Regions from separate parts of the Cognaticolwellia beringensis genome, predicted to be linked through region 2. Evidence: predicted binding sites of a transcription regulator. Region 2 holds the regulator's gene; each other region holds the start of a gene.
What was found. Region 2 encodes sigma-54, which starts transcription at its own class of promoters, with help from an activator protein. Its sites were predicted from a motif close to GTTGGCACGNNNNTNGNNT; they were not measured.
Positions count from the first base shown of each region.

Region 1: the regulator sigma-54 is predicted to act here: its motif matches at 1,685-1,703, upstream of B5D82_RS01450 (FlgO family outer membrane protein).
Region 3: the regulator sigma-54 is predicted to act here: its motif matches at 2,600-2,618, upstream of flhA (flagellar biosynthesis protein FlhA).

Region 1 is NZ_CP020465.1:346,707-350,980, reverse strand. It holds gene flgN (flagellar export chaperone FlgN) at 1-375, shown strand, start outside; gene B5D82_RS01455 (LPP20 family lipoprotein) at 497-961, opposite strand; gene B5D82_RS01450 (FlgO family outer membrane protein) at 988-1,635, opposite strand; gene B5D82_RS01445 (flagella assembly protein FlgT) at 2,033-3,196, shown strand; tRNA gene B5D82_RS01440 (tRNA-Arg) at 3,399-3,474, shown strand; gene tkt (transketolase) at 4,263-4,274, shown strand, end outside.
Region 2 is NZ_CP020465.1:1,570,942-1,575,215, reverse strand. It holds gene rapZ (RNase adapter RapZ) at 1-532, opposite strand, end outside; gene ptsN (PTS IIA-like nitrogen regulatory protein PtsN) at 539-991, opposite strand; gene hpf (ribosome hibernation promoting factor) at 1,021-1,308, opposite strand; gene B5D82_RS06605 (RNA polymerase factor sigma-54) at 1,344-2,852, opposite strand; gene lptB (LPS export ABC transporter ATP-binding protein) at 2,913-3,644, opposite strand; gene lptA (lipopolysaccharide transport periplasmic protein LptA) at 3,645-4,124, opposite strand; gene lptC (LPS export ABC transporter periplasmic protein LptC) at 4,156-4,274, opposite strand, start outside.
Region 3 is NZ_CP020465.1:392,947-397,220, forward strand. It holds gene fliQ (flagellar biosynthesis protein FliQ) at 1-138, shown strand, start outside; gene fliR (flagellar biosynthetic protein FliR) at 141-926, shown strand; gene flhB (flagellar biosynthesis protein FlhB) at 926-2,056, shown strand; gene flhA (flagellar biosynthesis protein FlhA) at 2,656-4,274, shown strand, end outside.

The DNA of each region.
Region 1 (4,274 bases), 1.2 Mb from region 2:
CAATTAGAAGCGTTATTAGGCACAGAGAAAGAAGTACTTCAGCAGCAAAATCCAGCTGCGCTTATTAGCATTACCTCAGATAAAAATAATTTGCTTATAGCAATACAAGAAATTGACAATGCTATAGGTCAAAGCTTTGAGTTCAAACAAGAAAAATTAGCCGGTAACTTCAGCACAGAATTATCGGATATTGAAGCGTGTTTAATCCGCTGTAAAAAACAAAACCAAATTAATGGTCTGATCATTCATCAATCACAGCTATCTGTTGAGCGAATGAAAACCTCGTTATTAGAAAATCATAACAGGTCATCAATGACCTATGATAGTAAAGGTAAAACGTCTGGCGGACTCAGTAGTTTAGGTATAAAAGCTTAAGCCTTTGTTTTAACTTTATTATCACTGCTCCTTCACATCCATGTGATCGCACCATACCTTAATCCTGTACCGCCGCTCATTGACGTCCTGTCACCACGGCATACCGTACATAAAAAGAAGATTAATAATACGTGATATGTTTTATTTCTTGGCGGTTAGAAGCCGCGTTATATATTTCATAAACATCTTTAAAGTCTAAACTCAACTCAGTAGTGTAGCTGTCACCAACCGGATAACTTTTCACCACTTTTGCACCACGAATAATCCCCTGTACCGATGCCTTCAACTGCTGGTTATCGACCACTAAATTAGACATTGTGGTTTTTCCATCAATACTTTGACCATATACTTGTTCAGCAAGCTCAGCATAAGCCGCAATTTTAGAAGCTTTTATCGCCATGAGCATACGCTGTGTTTTATGTGCTGAATTCTGCAAGCTTATAGGTGCTTGACCTATTGCTGTTAATACTGGAAATTGTTCAGGCTTCACATTTTGCCATTCAACGTGTCTATCAAACACCGAAGAACATGCGCTCAAAACTATAGCACTTAAAAAAACTGCGATATTATTGCGTAAAGTATTCATATTCACCTTCGATATTTTTAAACTCATTACTTCTGTATTGCAATGGCACGTGCGTCGTCGACTAACATCGCGCTATCGCGCAAGATCATGCCATCTTTCATTTTAACATTTTCATGGCTATTAAAGTCATCGCCAACAACCCAAGCTGGAATAAATGACTGTGCTGTAGCAACGACAACTCGTGATTGCATACCAATCATTCGAGCATTAACTAAAATACCCGACTCTTGTTGCATCATAGTGCCCGTAACTACATAGTCAATTATCTGACGTTCAGGCAATTCCTTCCAATCACGACTGAAAACATAATCGCCATCTTCCGTTACACGGATATGTCCAGTAGTTTTAAAATCAATCACGACTAAGCCATGTCTTTGCATTTCATGAACAAAGCTCTCCGAAAGCTGATTACCAAGCCAATTGGTTGATTCTAAATTCTTTAAATCGACAAATGACGCCACAGCGATGGGTGTTTTAGGATTAACAAACGTACTACTTTCCAACATTTGATATGCCAGGCCTTTAACCACGTCGTTTATCGCGTGACGAGGCAACGCTAAGCTGTCAATTTCTTGTTTATCAACGTAAGAAGAACCATAAAAGTCATTATTCTTTGTCTGAACAGAACACGACATAAGTGCCGGTATTAGTAGTGCTATAAGCCAATTTTTCATTGAGCTATCCTCAATTAATGCAAATATCATAAAATTAATACAAATAATAAAGCATGATCCGCGCCAATATTTTCATTTCACCTTAGCTCGGCTTAATGAATTTTAGGATTAAAACCGAACAAACAACTAGCAATACCTGCTTGGCTAACTAAGTGTCCTACTTTAAAGGCAAGAAAAACGGTCAAATATAAAGCGTTTATTATAAACGATAGTTGTTCAAGACAATATGCTTATACATTATCTAAAATCTGTATCCATGCAGCGATAATGATTAAATAACACAGTAGTTGGATGCTTTGAACGGCGAAAATGATCATTTAATTATGTGAAAAAATGAATAGGCATAAAACCTGCATATTCAAAAACAGAAATCGACCTAATATTAAAAGAGATATTTATGCGCTTAAGTTTAATTGGCCTTTGCTTTGCTTTATATAGTAGCGTTAGTGTTGGGCAATGGTATGAATCGCAAGGTGTTGCAAGCATAATAAATGGTGATAATAAAACAGCCAAAGCTCAGGCGATGCAAAATGCATTGAAAAAAGCTTTACTGGTTGCCGGCGCCTCGGTGTCAAGTATTCAACAAGTAGTTAATGGTTTACTAACCCAGGATGAAATTAGTATTCGGGCAAGTGGCAGTGTTAATTCATTAGAGTTAATAAGTGAAAACTACAACGACGACTTTGTTACGGTAACCATTCGTGCCGATATTTTCCCTCAAGAAAAAAAATGCTTCGCTGCTGACTATAAAAAATCTCTGCTGTTAACACGTAGTAATATACTGCATCGCGAACAAGCTAATATTGGTAACATCTACGCCATTGATCGCACATTGATCAAAAAACTCGCTGATAAAATACAGCAACAAGGCATATATTTGGATACTAAATTAGCCTTACAAACTAAGACTGAATTCTCTCGATATAACCAAAGTTTACAAACACAAAGTCTAAAAAACTTAGCTATGTCATTAGCTAATATGTCAGACAGCCAATATGTTTTATTTTCAGAAATTCAAGATCTTTCTATGGCTAATGATGAAAATAATGATTGGCAGTTTTGGCAAAAAAACATCTACCAACGACAATTTAATATTTCACTATATATTCACGACGGCACTACAGGTGAAAGAATTTTAGATAAACACTATCAGAGTTCTGCCCCTTGGGAGTTCGATGAACGTAAACAAATTGACGTAACAAGCCATAACTTTTGGCAAAGTGAGTACGGCAAAAAGATTAATTTGTCATTAGACGATATGGTCAGAGATATTGACGAAAACATGATGTGCCAGCCGACCCAAGGCAGAATTGTGCAAGTTCAAGGAAATACAATTACTTTTAACTTAGGTAAAAGGCACGGTGTTCAAGTAGGTGATGAATTCTCTTTATTGCATTTCAATAACTTTGTCAGTGATGACAAACGATCTTATGCAGGTTTTAACATTAGCCCTTATAAAGTCATTGTGACTTCTGTCAGCCAAGATAGTGCCCATGCAACTACTGCAGAACAGCATGTATTAGACAATATACAAATAAATGACTTAGCGGTAAGATATTAAAGAGCTTATTTATAAAACATAAGTTAGAGAACATAATGAATGCTCAGGTTATTAATTAAAACCCTGTTAGCATTCATTATATTGATTTTTATGAATACAAATTTATAAAATAGTTGTAGCATACTCAGGCTATAACCTCACCGTTTCACTCCTCGATAATAATTTTATCCTGAAGTAACCGGTATATAATTACTTGCGCTTTGTCCTCATAGTTTAACTGGATAAAACTGTGGCCTCCTAAGCCGCTGCTCCAGGTTCGAGTCCTGGTGGGGACGCCAGTAATTGCTTTAATAGCCAAATCATCTAGCTTTATCCATGATAAATATTTTAATTTATCGTTACCACGGCATACCGTACATCCTGTACCGCCGTTCTTTGACGTCCTGTCACCACGGCATACCGTACATCCTGTACATAAAAAAGCCCCGCAACTGCGAGGCTAGTATTACTTAGTGAGCTAATTGATCAGCTCAGATTTCGTTTGCTCTATTGTAACTTCCTTGTCGTCTAATGTTGACCCACTGCTCAACACCGCTGAAACTGCTAATATTAATACCGCTAATATTACCGTTGTCAGCTTAATTCCGCGTGACGACGACCTGTTCATTCTTTAATCCTGTGTTATGTGGTATTTTTTTTAATTATTATTAATACAACTAGTTAACACTAAAGCAACTTCTCTTAACATTCAACCATTAGCTCAATAATTAAGCGTTTTAGCTATTCCTATGCTAAACGTCTAAGCGTTATCTAAAGAAACAGCGGCCTATTTGATCATAAATATAGACTGTTAACAGGCGAATGAGAAAATTGAAATTAATATCTCAAGCGAGAATATTCATTGCGATCCAACAACTGATTTTATTAAAAACCAAGCAAGAAGTGATCATATCAAGCCATTTTAGTGCGGCTGAAGTCAGCTCACCCTGCACTTAAATAGCTATAAATATAACTTAGTTAAAAATAATAACAGAAAAGTGGTAATAAAATTTGCAGTCAGGGGGTACTCTAGGTGAAAATAAGCGCAATTTATATCCCATCAAATTTTACAATAATTGGAGCAATTATGCCGTCGCGT
Region 2 (4,274 bases):
CAGCATCTTGTGGTACGCCATGTTTAAAACCAAATGACTCAAAGACAACGACCATAGAGCCAGATTTTTTCCCCAAAATTCGCTCTCTAACTAAGTCCGCTAGTTGATGTGGCGTAAGTTGGCTAGTATTGATATATAAGTGTGCTCGACTGGCGATTGGCTCAAGGAGCTTTTTCTCTAGGGCAATGGCTTGGTCTAAGGCAATATTTTGTTTAATCAACGGATGTAAGCGTCGCGTTTCACTGAATCGACGAATAAGATCACTATCATCCGCATCTAAATAAAGTAAGCTTAATTCAACCGCATTAGGCATATATTCAATGATTTCAGGTACATCATTAGGATCAGCTGGTAAGTTTCGTACATCGAGACTCACAGCTACATTCTCATAATCGTTAATCACTGTATGGATGAGAGCAGGTAATAAGTTGACAGGGATATTATCAACACAATAGTAGCCTAAATCCTCTAACACTCGCAGTGCAACACTTTTACCTGACCCTGAACGGCCACTGACTATAATTAGCTTCATCTGTGTTTAGCTCGCTTGTTGGATTAACTGATACAGTGCTTGGTTACTTTCGCATTTTCGTACTTGCTTGCAAAATTGCTTGTTACGAAAAATTTTTGCGATGCTCTGCAATGTACTGAGGTGGTTTTGACATTCTTCTTCAGGCACAAATAAGGCAATAAAAATATCAACTGGGCGATGATCAATAGCATCAAAATCAATTGCTTCTTCTGTGGTTATTACTACGGCAATGGGCTGTGTAGCATTTTCCAAACGACCATGCGGTATAGCAATGCCATTACCTATGCCAGTTGACCCCATTCTTTCACGTTTAACTAGGCTTTCTAAGAGTTGAAATGTGTCATGGTCTGCCAATTTATCGGCGGCCAGGCTACTTAAGTATTCTAGAATACGTTTTTTACTGGAGCCCGGTGCTGCACAAATAGTGCAGTCCGGGGATAAAATGTCTTGCAACTTCATAAACTTATAAAACCTAAAGCGACTGAGCGCTAATGCTTGTTAATTTTGCCTTTGTATTTCAGGATTTGGCGATCTAGCTTATCAATTAATGCATCAATTGATGCATACATATCATTATGCTCGGCCTTCGCGTGAACCTCTGAGCCACTTAAGTGCACAGTAGATTCGGCAATCTGATTCAATTTTTCTACGGTTAATACGACATGTACATTATTAATATGCTCAAAATGACGTTCTAGCTTTTCAAACTTGCCATTAACATAATCACGTAATGAGTCGGTAACATCGACATGGTGTCCAGTAAGATTAATTTGCATATGCTTCATTCCTCTTTTTTGGTGAATAAGACTGCCTACAATAGGCTTTTACGTTGATTTGACGGCGGTATAGAGAGCGACTCTCGATACTTGGCAATGGTTCTCCTTGCTACTTTTATACCTTGTTCAGCTAATATATCTGCGATTTTACTGTCGCTTAATGGCTTTGCGGGTATTTCAGCGGCAACAAGCTTTTTAATTAATTCACGAATAGCAGTTGAAGAACACTCACCGCCATTTTCAGTACTTACGTGGCTAGAGAAAAAGTATTTAAGCTCAAAAATGCCTCTGGGTGTGTGCATATATTTTTGTGTGGTAACACGAGAGATGGTTGATTCATGCATGTCCACAGCTTCTGCAATATCATTTAATACCATAGGTCGCATAGCCTCAGGCCCATGTTCAAAGAAACCTTGTTGGCGTTGTACAATGCAATTTGAAACTTTTAATAAGGTATCATTGCGACTTTCTAAGCTTTTGATAAACCATTTTGCTTCTTGTAAATTCGAGCGAATAAATTGGCTATCAGCAGACGACTTCATAGACCTAGACATGGCAGCATATTGTTGATTCACTGATAATTTAGGTGCAGTATCAGGATTAAGCTCTACCGTCCAGCGGCCGTTTTTCTTCTCAACAGATACATCAGGAATCACATATTGCTCTTCACTTTTGATGACACTATCGCCTGGACGAGGATCTAACGATTGGATCAAGCGAATAACTTCGCGCAATTGATCTTCTTTGATGCGTAATTTACGCATCAGTTGTCGATAATCACGATTACCAAGCAAGTCAATGTGTTCAGTTACGGCTAATTTACTTTCAGCTAGCCAAGGCGTATCTTTCGCAAATTGATTGAGCTGGATAAGCAAACACTCAGGAATTGAACGAGCAGCCACGCCAACGGGATCAAAAACGTTAATTCGTTTAAGTACCACTTCAACTTCATCGAGTTCTACATCGTCTATACCAACGCTTTCTAATATCTCATCTGCGGTAACCGTTAAGTAACCTGCTTCATCTATAGCTTCAATAATGGCGATGGCAATGGTTCTGTCGGTATCGCTAAATGGCGTAAGTTCCATCTGCCAAATAAGATGGTCTTGCAGTGAATCTTTCGTTTCACCCTGATAAGTATAATCTTCAGATGCGTGACCAACACCGCCGCTGCTCGCACTGGCACTGAAGTTATCATCCCAAGTGCTATCACTGTTTAATTCTTCGGGAATATCGGTTTTAGCTAAACCTTCGGATGAGCTAATCTCATCGATACTCGGGGCAGAATCCTCACTACCATCAGACGAAGACATTTCTTTCGTTTCGCCAACACTAGCGGAGTAACCTTCTTCTAAGTGATCTGGGGTGCTTTCTGAGTTACTTTCAAAAGATTCATCAACTTCAAGCAAGGGGTTACTTTCGAGTGCTTCTTGAATTTCTTGCTGGAGATCCAGAGTCGATAATTGCAGTAGCTTGATCGCCTGCTGCAATTGCGGGGTCATCGTTAATTGTTGTCCGATACGGAGTTGCAAAGTAGGACGCATTTACGTTTTCATTTCCCTGTTGAAATACATTATTGTTATACCGCTTTAGTCTGTTATTCACTATAGCGTGAATTGTTCACCAAGGTATACATCTCTTACATGTTGATTTGCAAGTATTTGATTCGAATTACCTTCAGCGATCAGTTCACCATGACTAACGATATAAGCATGTTCACAGACATCGAGTGTTTCTCGTACATTATGATCAGTGATCAGAATACCAATGCCACGTTCTTTTAAGTGTAGGATAATTTTTTTTATATCACCTACTGAAATTGGGTCAACACCAGCAAAAGGTTCATCAAGGAGAATAAATTTAGGGTCTGCCGCTAAAGCACGTGCTATTTCAACACGTCGGCGTTCACCGCCAGATAAACTCATACCTAAGTTATCCTTGATATGACCGATGTTGAACTCTTCTAATAAATGTTCAAGTTTTTCTTCTCGTTCAACATCGCTCAGGGTTTTACGCGTTTGTAAAATGGCCATAATGTTGTCATAAACAGACAATTTGCGAAAAATTGAAGCTTCTTGTGGTAAATAGCCGATGCCCTTACGCGCACGTTCGTGCATGGGTAACAAAGTTAAATCTTCACCATTTAAAACAATTGAGCCACTGTCGTTATTGACTAAGCCAACAATCATATAAAAGGAGGTGGTTTTACCCGCGCCATTGGGACCTAATAAGCCAACAATTTGTCCTGCGGACACTTTCATACTGACGTTTTTAACGACTTTTCTGCCTTTGTAGGCTTTTGCAAGACCGGTTGCTGATAATGTTGAAGTTGACATTTACTCTTGCTTGTCCTTAGATTTTTTAGGCAGTTCAGTTTTATTTTTTGGCTGTAATACCGTTTCTACTTTAGCGTTATCTAAGCTTTCAGCATTGACATATTCGGTGTCAAAATTATAAGTGATTTTACTACCGCTAACTTCACTACCTTCTTGGCGCAGAAGTGCATTACCTGAAATGACCACGGTGTTCATACTGGGCTCATACCGGATTTCATTAGCTTGTAGGTTTATGGGGCTGCCATCTTGCAGCGTTTGCTCAAATGTCGCTGGTGAACCCTTGGCAATATAAATTTTGTTATCACTTTTATCTTCGGTAATTACCTGTACTAATTCAGCATGTATTGTTAGCGTGCCTTGAGCAATAATGACATTATCGATATAACTGAATATTTTGTTTTTCAGATCGGCAGCTTGTCGCGAAGAAGATATTTTAATTTCTTGTTCAACATTAAACTTTTCTGCGCTTACTGCTGGCACTAATAATGCGAAAGCGGTGAGGCAAATAAGGTTATTTTTTAATTTTTTTATAAATGGTTTGCACATGTTCAGTCAATGTCATCTGTGTTGTGTTTAAGTCTACAATTAATCCTGAGCCATACATAGTAAATCCTTTACCTAATATTAAGA
Region 3 (4,274 bases), 1.2 Mb from region 2:
AATGAACAAACGTTAAGTTTTTTACCCCGTTTAATTGTTACTTTGCTCTCCTTAATTATGGGCGGTCATTGGTTGGTGCAAAAATTAATGGATTATTCCATTCGCCTGATTGGTAGTATTCCTAGCGTGGTAAGTTAACCATGGAGTTTACTGAGTCAGTTATTAATCAAAGCATGGCTGACTTCTTGCTGCCACTTGCGCGTATTTCAGCCATGGTAATGTCAATGATAGGCCTAGGTGCAAAAGCCATTCCTGGGCGAGTAAAACTGTTTTTTTGTTTAGCGATAACTGTGGCCGTTATGCCAGCGCTACCACCCGCTCGTGTTGATAATCTGTTTTCATTAGCGACAGCGTTGCTGATTGGCGAGCAAATGATTATTGGCATTATGCTCGGTTTTGTCACGGTAATGGTAGTCAATACTTTTACCTTAGCGGGGCAAATTATCGCTATGCAAACCGGTTTAGGTTTCGCATCATTGGTTGACCCTGCTAGTGGAACCAGCGTGCCAGCGGTAGGTCAATTCTTTCTAATTTTATCGTCATTGTTGTTTTGGGCGATGGATGGTCATTTAGCTTATTTGCAGTTTGTTGTCGCCAGTTTTGACACCATTCCTATTCCCGCTCCTGAATTTTCCAGTATCAAGTTTAAAGAGATTGCCGAGTGGGGAGGCTGGATGTTTGCTACCGCATTATCACTCGCTATTGCGCCTTTAACGGCGATGCTATTGATTAACTTTTCATTCGGCATCATGACGCGAGCAGCACCGCAATTAAATATTTTTGCTATCGGCTTTCCCATTACCATGTGTGCCGGACTGTTAATTATGTGGTTAACCATGGGCAATTTTTATAGTCACTTTGTAATGCAATGGCAACGCGCCTTAGATTTTAGTTGTTATCTTATTGATTGCGGAGCAGCACCCTAATGGCAGAGTCTGACAGTGGTGAAAAAACCGAAGAACCGACGGCAAAAAAACTTTCTGACGCGAGAAAAAAAGGCCAAATTGCGCGCTCGAAAGACTTAGGCACTATGTTTGTTTTAGTCGGTGCAGCCCTCGCTATAATGCTGCTGGGGAGTTCCTTAGTTGAAGGTTTATCTACAATGATGACCCGTCTTTTTAGCTTAAATCGTAGAGAAACCATGGATGTGCATGCTCTATATCAAGTGGCTAGCGATGGGGTAAGCGCGATAATGGTGCCATTTCTTTGGATACACATTATCATCGTTTTTGCCGCATTAATTGGCAATATGATACTGGGTGGTATCAGTTTTTCTTGGCAAGCTATGGCACCAAAAGCCAGCAAACTTTCGCCGATGGCAGGTTTTAAACGTATGTTTGGCGTGCAGGCTTATGTTGAACTAATAAAGTCGATTCTAAAGTTTTTTGTGGTTTTTATTTCAGCTTATTTGTTATTGAGCAGCTTGTTCGGTCAAATTGTGAATTTAAGTACTGAAAATATCCCGAATAACTTTTCTCATGCGGTGTCACTACTGATGTGGATGTTTTTGGCGTTAGCACTTTCCATTGGTATTATTGTGGTTATTGATGCGCCATATCAAGTGTGGAATCATAATCGTCAATTGAAAATGAGCAAGCAAGAAATCAAAGACGAAATGAAAAACTCAGAAGGTAGCCCCGAAACCAAAGGTCGCGTAAGAAGGGCACAATATGAGATGTCACAACGGCGCATGATGCAAGACGTGCCTCAATCTGACGTAGTGATCACCAACCCGACACATTACTCCGTGGCGCTTAAATATGATGCCGAAGTCGGCGGAGCTCCAGTATTGGTGGCTAAAGGTATCGATGAAATGGCTTTACACATTCGCACCATCGCCAAAGAGCACAATATTGAGATTGTAGCATCACCCGCATTAGCGAGATCTCTCTATTACACTGCAGAGCCCAATGAAGAAATTCCAGAACAATTGTTCGCCGCTGTAGCGCAAATTCTGGCCTTTATTTTTCAGCTTAATGCTCACAAAAAAGGTAAAGCGCGACGACCTAAAGCCGTAGCCAAAAACCTACCTATCCCGGATGAATTTCGATATTAACGAATTTTAGTTTTTAGATTTTAGTTTTAAGCTGTCAGCTATCAATTAAAGAGAGTTAGAAGCTTCTAACTGATAGCTATCCCCTTCTTAAATCTTAATAGCTGCAACATAAAAGTAGGGTCAGATACACTTTAATTAGGTTGCTAATAGCCAGTGTTCATTAACACTGCCCCCATTGGGCTAAGCGGTTGCAATTTAATGTGTATCTGACCCTACTTATTTTGACCCTACTTATTTTAAGCTGACAGCTATTCCCTTTTCAAATCTTAATCGCTGCAACATAAAAGTAGGGTCAGATACACTTTAATTAGGTTGCTAATAGCCAGTGCTCATTAACACTGACCCCATTGGGCTAAGCGGTTGCAATTTAATGTGTATCTGACCCTACTTATTACAATTTAATGTGTATCTGACCCTACTTATTACAATTTAATGTGTATCTGACCCTACTTATTACACTAGCAGTTCGCTCAACTGCTGGATGTGAATTTTTTTGGTTTACTGACAGCTTAAAACTGACAGCTTCTAACTGATTTTTTTCTAATTGGTCTGATTATTGCTTTTCAAAAGATATGTCAAAAAATTATCCCTAAGAGCTCATGCAGTTAGCCGCAACTTTTAATAATTTAAAAAAACAAAAACTTAACCTACTTTCAGGTCTAGGCACACCATTCCTCGTGATGGCGGCGCTGGGTATGGTTATTTTACCTATGCCAGCATTATTGCTAGATATTCTCTTTTCTTTCAATATTGCGCTGTCACTGGTGGTTTTATTAATCACGGTTTATACCTTAAAACCACTGGAATTTGGTTCTTTCCCGGCGGTACTGTTAATTGCGACTATTTTGCGCTTAGCGCTTAATGTTGCCAGTACGCGTGTGGTCTTACTGGAGGGGCATGAAGGTCCCGATGCGGCAGGGAAAGTTATTGAAGCTTTTGGCTCGGTTGTTATTGGTGGCAATTATGCGGTTGGTTTAGTAGTTTTTTCTATTCTAATTATTATCAATTTCGTTGTAGTTACCAAAGGTGCAGGACGTATTGCTGAAGTCACCGCGCGCTTTACCTTAGATGCTATGCCAGGCAAGCAAATGGCTATCGATGCGGATTTAAATGCCGGTTTTATCACGGCAGATGAAGCGCGTGAACGCCGAGTTGAAGTCACCAGTGAAGCCGATTTTTATGGCTCAATGGATGGTGCGAGTAAATTTGTTAAAGGCGATGCTATTGCCGGGATTTTAATTCTCTTTATCAATATTGTCGGCGGTTTAATTATTGGTATGGTCCAGCATGATCTTTCGTTTGATAGTGCGGTAGAAATTTATACGCTATTAACTATCGGCGATGGTTTAGTAGCACAAATTCCAGGACTATTGCTGTCAGTAGGAACGGCAATCGTCGTTACTCGTCAAAACACTTCTCAAGACATGGGCGAGCAAGTAAGTAGTCAACTTGGGCAAGGTAAATCACTTTATATTGCTTCAGGCGTTATGTTCGTTATGGGTATAGTGCCAGGTATGCCACACGTTGCCTTTTTAACGTTTGCGGTATTAATTGGCGGCGTTGCCTTTTTTAGCAGCAAATACAAGGTGGCTAAAGCTGCGCAGCTTGTCGAAGATAGTCAAGTGGCCGAAGCGCAAAATATACAACAAGAAGCTGATGTTAAAGATCTTGGCTGGGACGATGTAAACCATGTGGATATTATCGGTCTTGAAATAGGCTATCGTTTAATTCCCTTGGTGGATAAAGCCCAAGGTGGCGAATTGCTTAATCGTATTAAAGGTGTCAGGAAAAAGCTTTCACAAGAGTTTGGTTTTTTAGTACCTGCGGTACATATTCGCGACAATTTAGATTTAGACCCTAACAGTTATCGTATCTCGCTAATGGGCGTAACTGTTGGAGAAGCAGAAATTCGCCATGATAATGAGTTAGCTATTAATCCAGGTCAAGTCTTTGGCAAGCTCGACGGCATTGCGACAAAAGATCCAGCTTTTGGCTTAGATGCTGTATGGATAAAACAAGATCAACGAGAGCATGCACAATCACTGGGTTACACTGTTGTTGATGCAGCCACCGTACTAGCTACACATTTAAGTCAAATTTTAACTAATAATACCGCACAATTATTAGGCCATGAAGAAGTTCAAAACCTACTTGATATGCTAGAAAAAAGTTATCCGAAACTTATTGAAGGTTTGATCCCTGACGTATTGTCATTAGG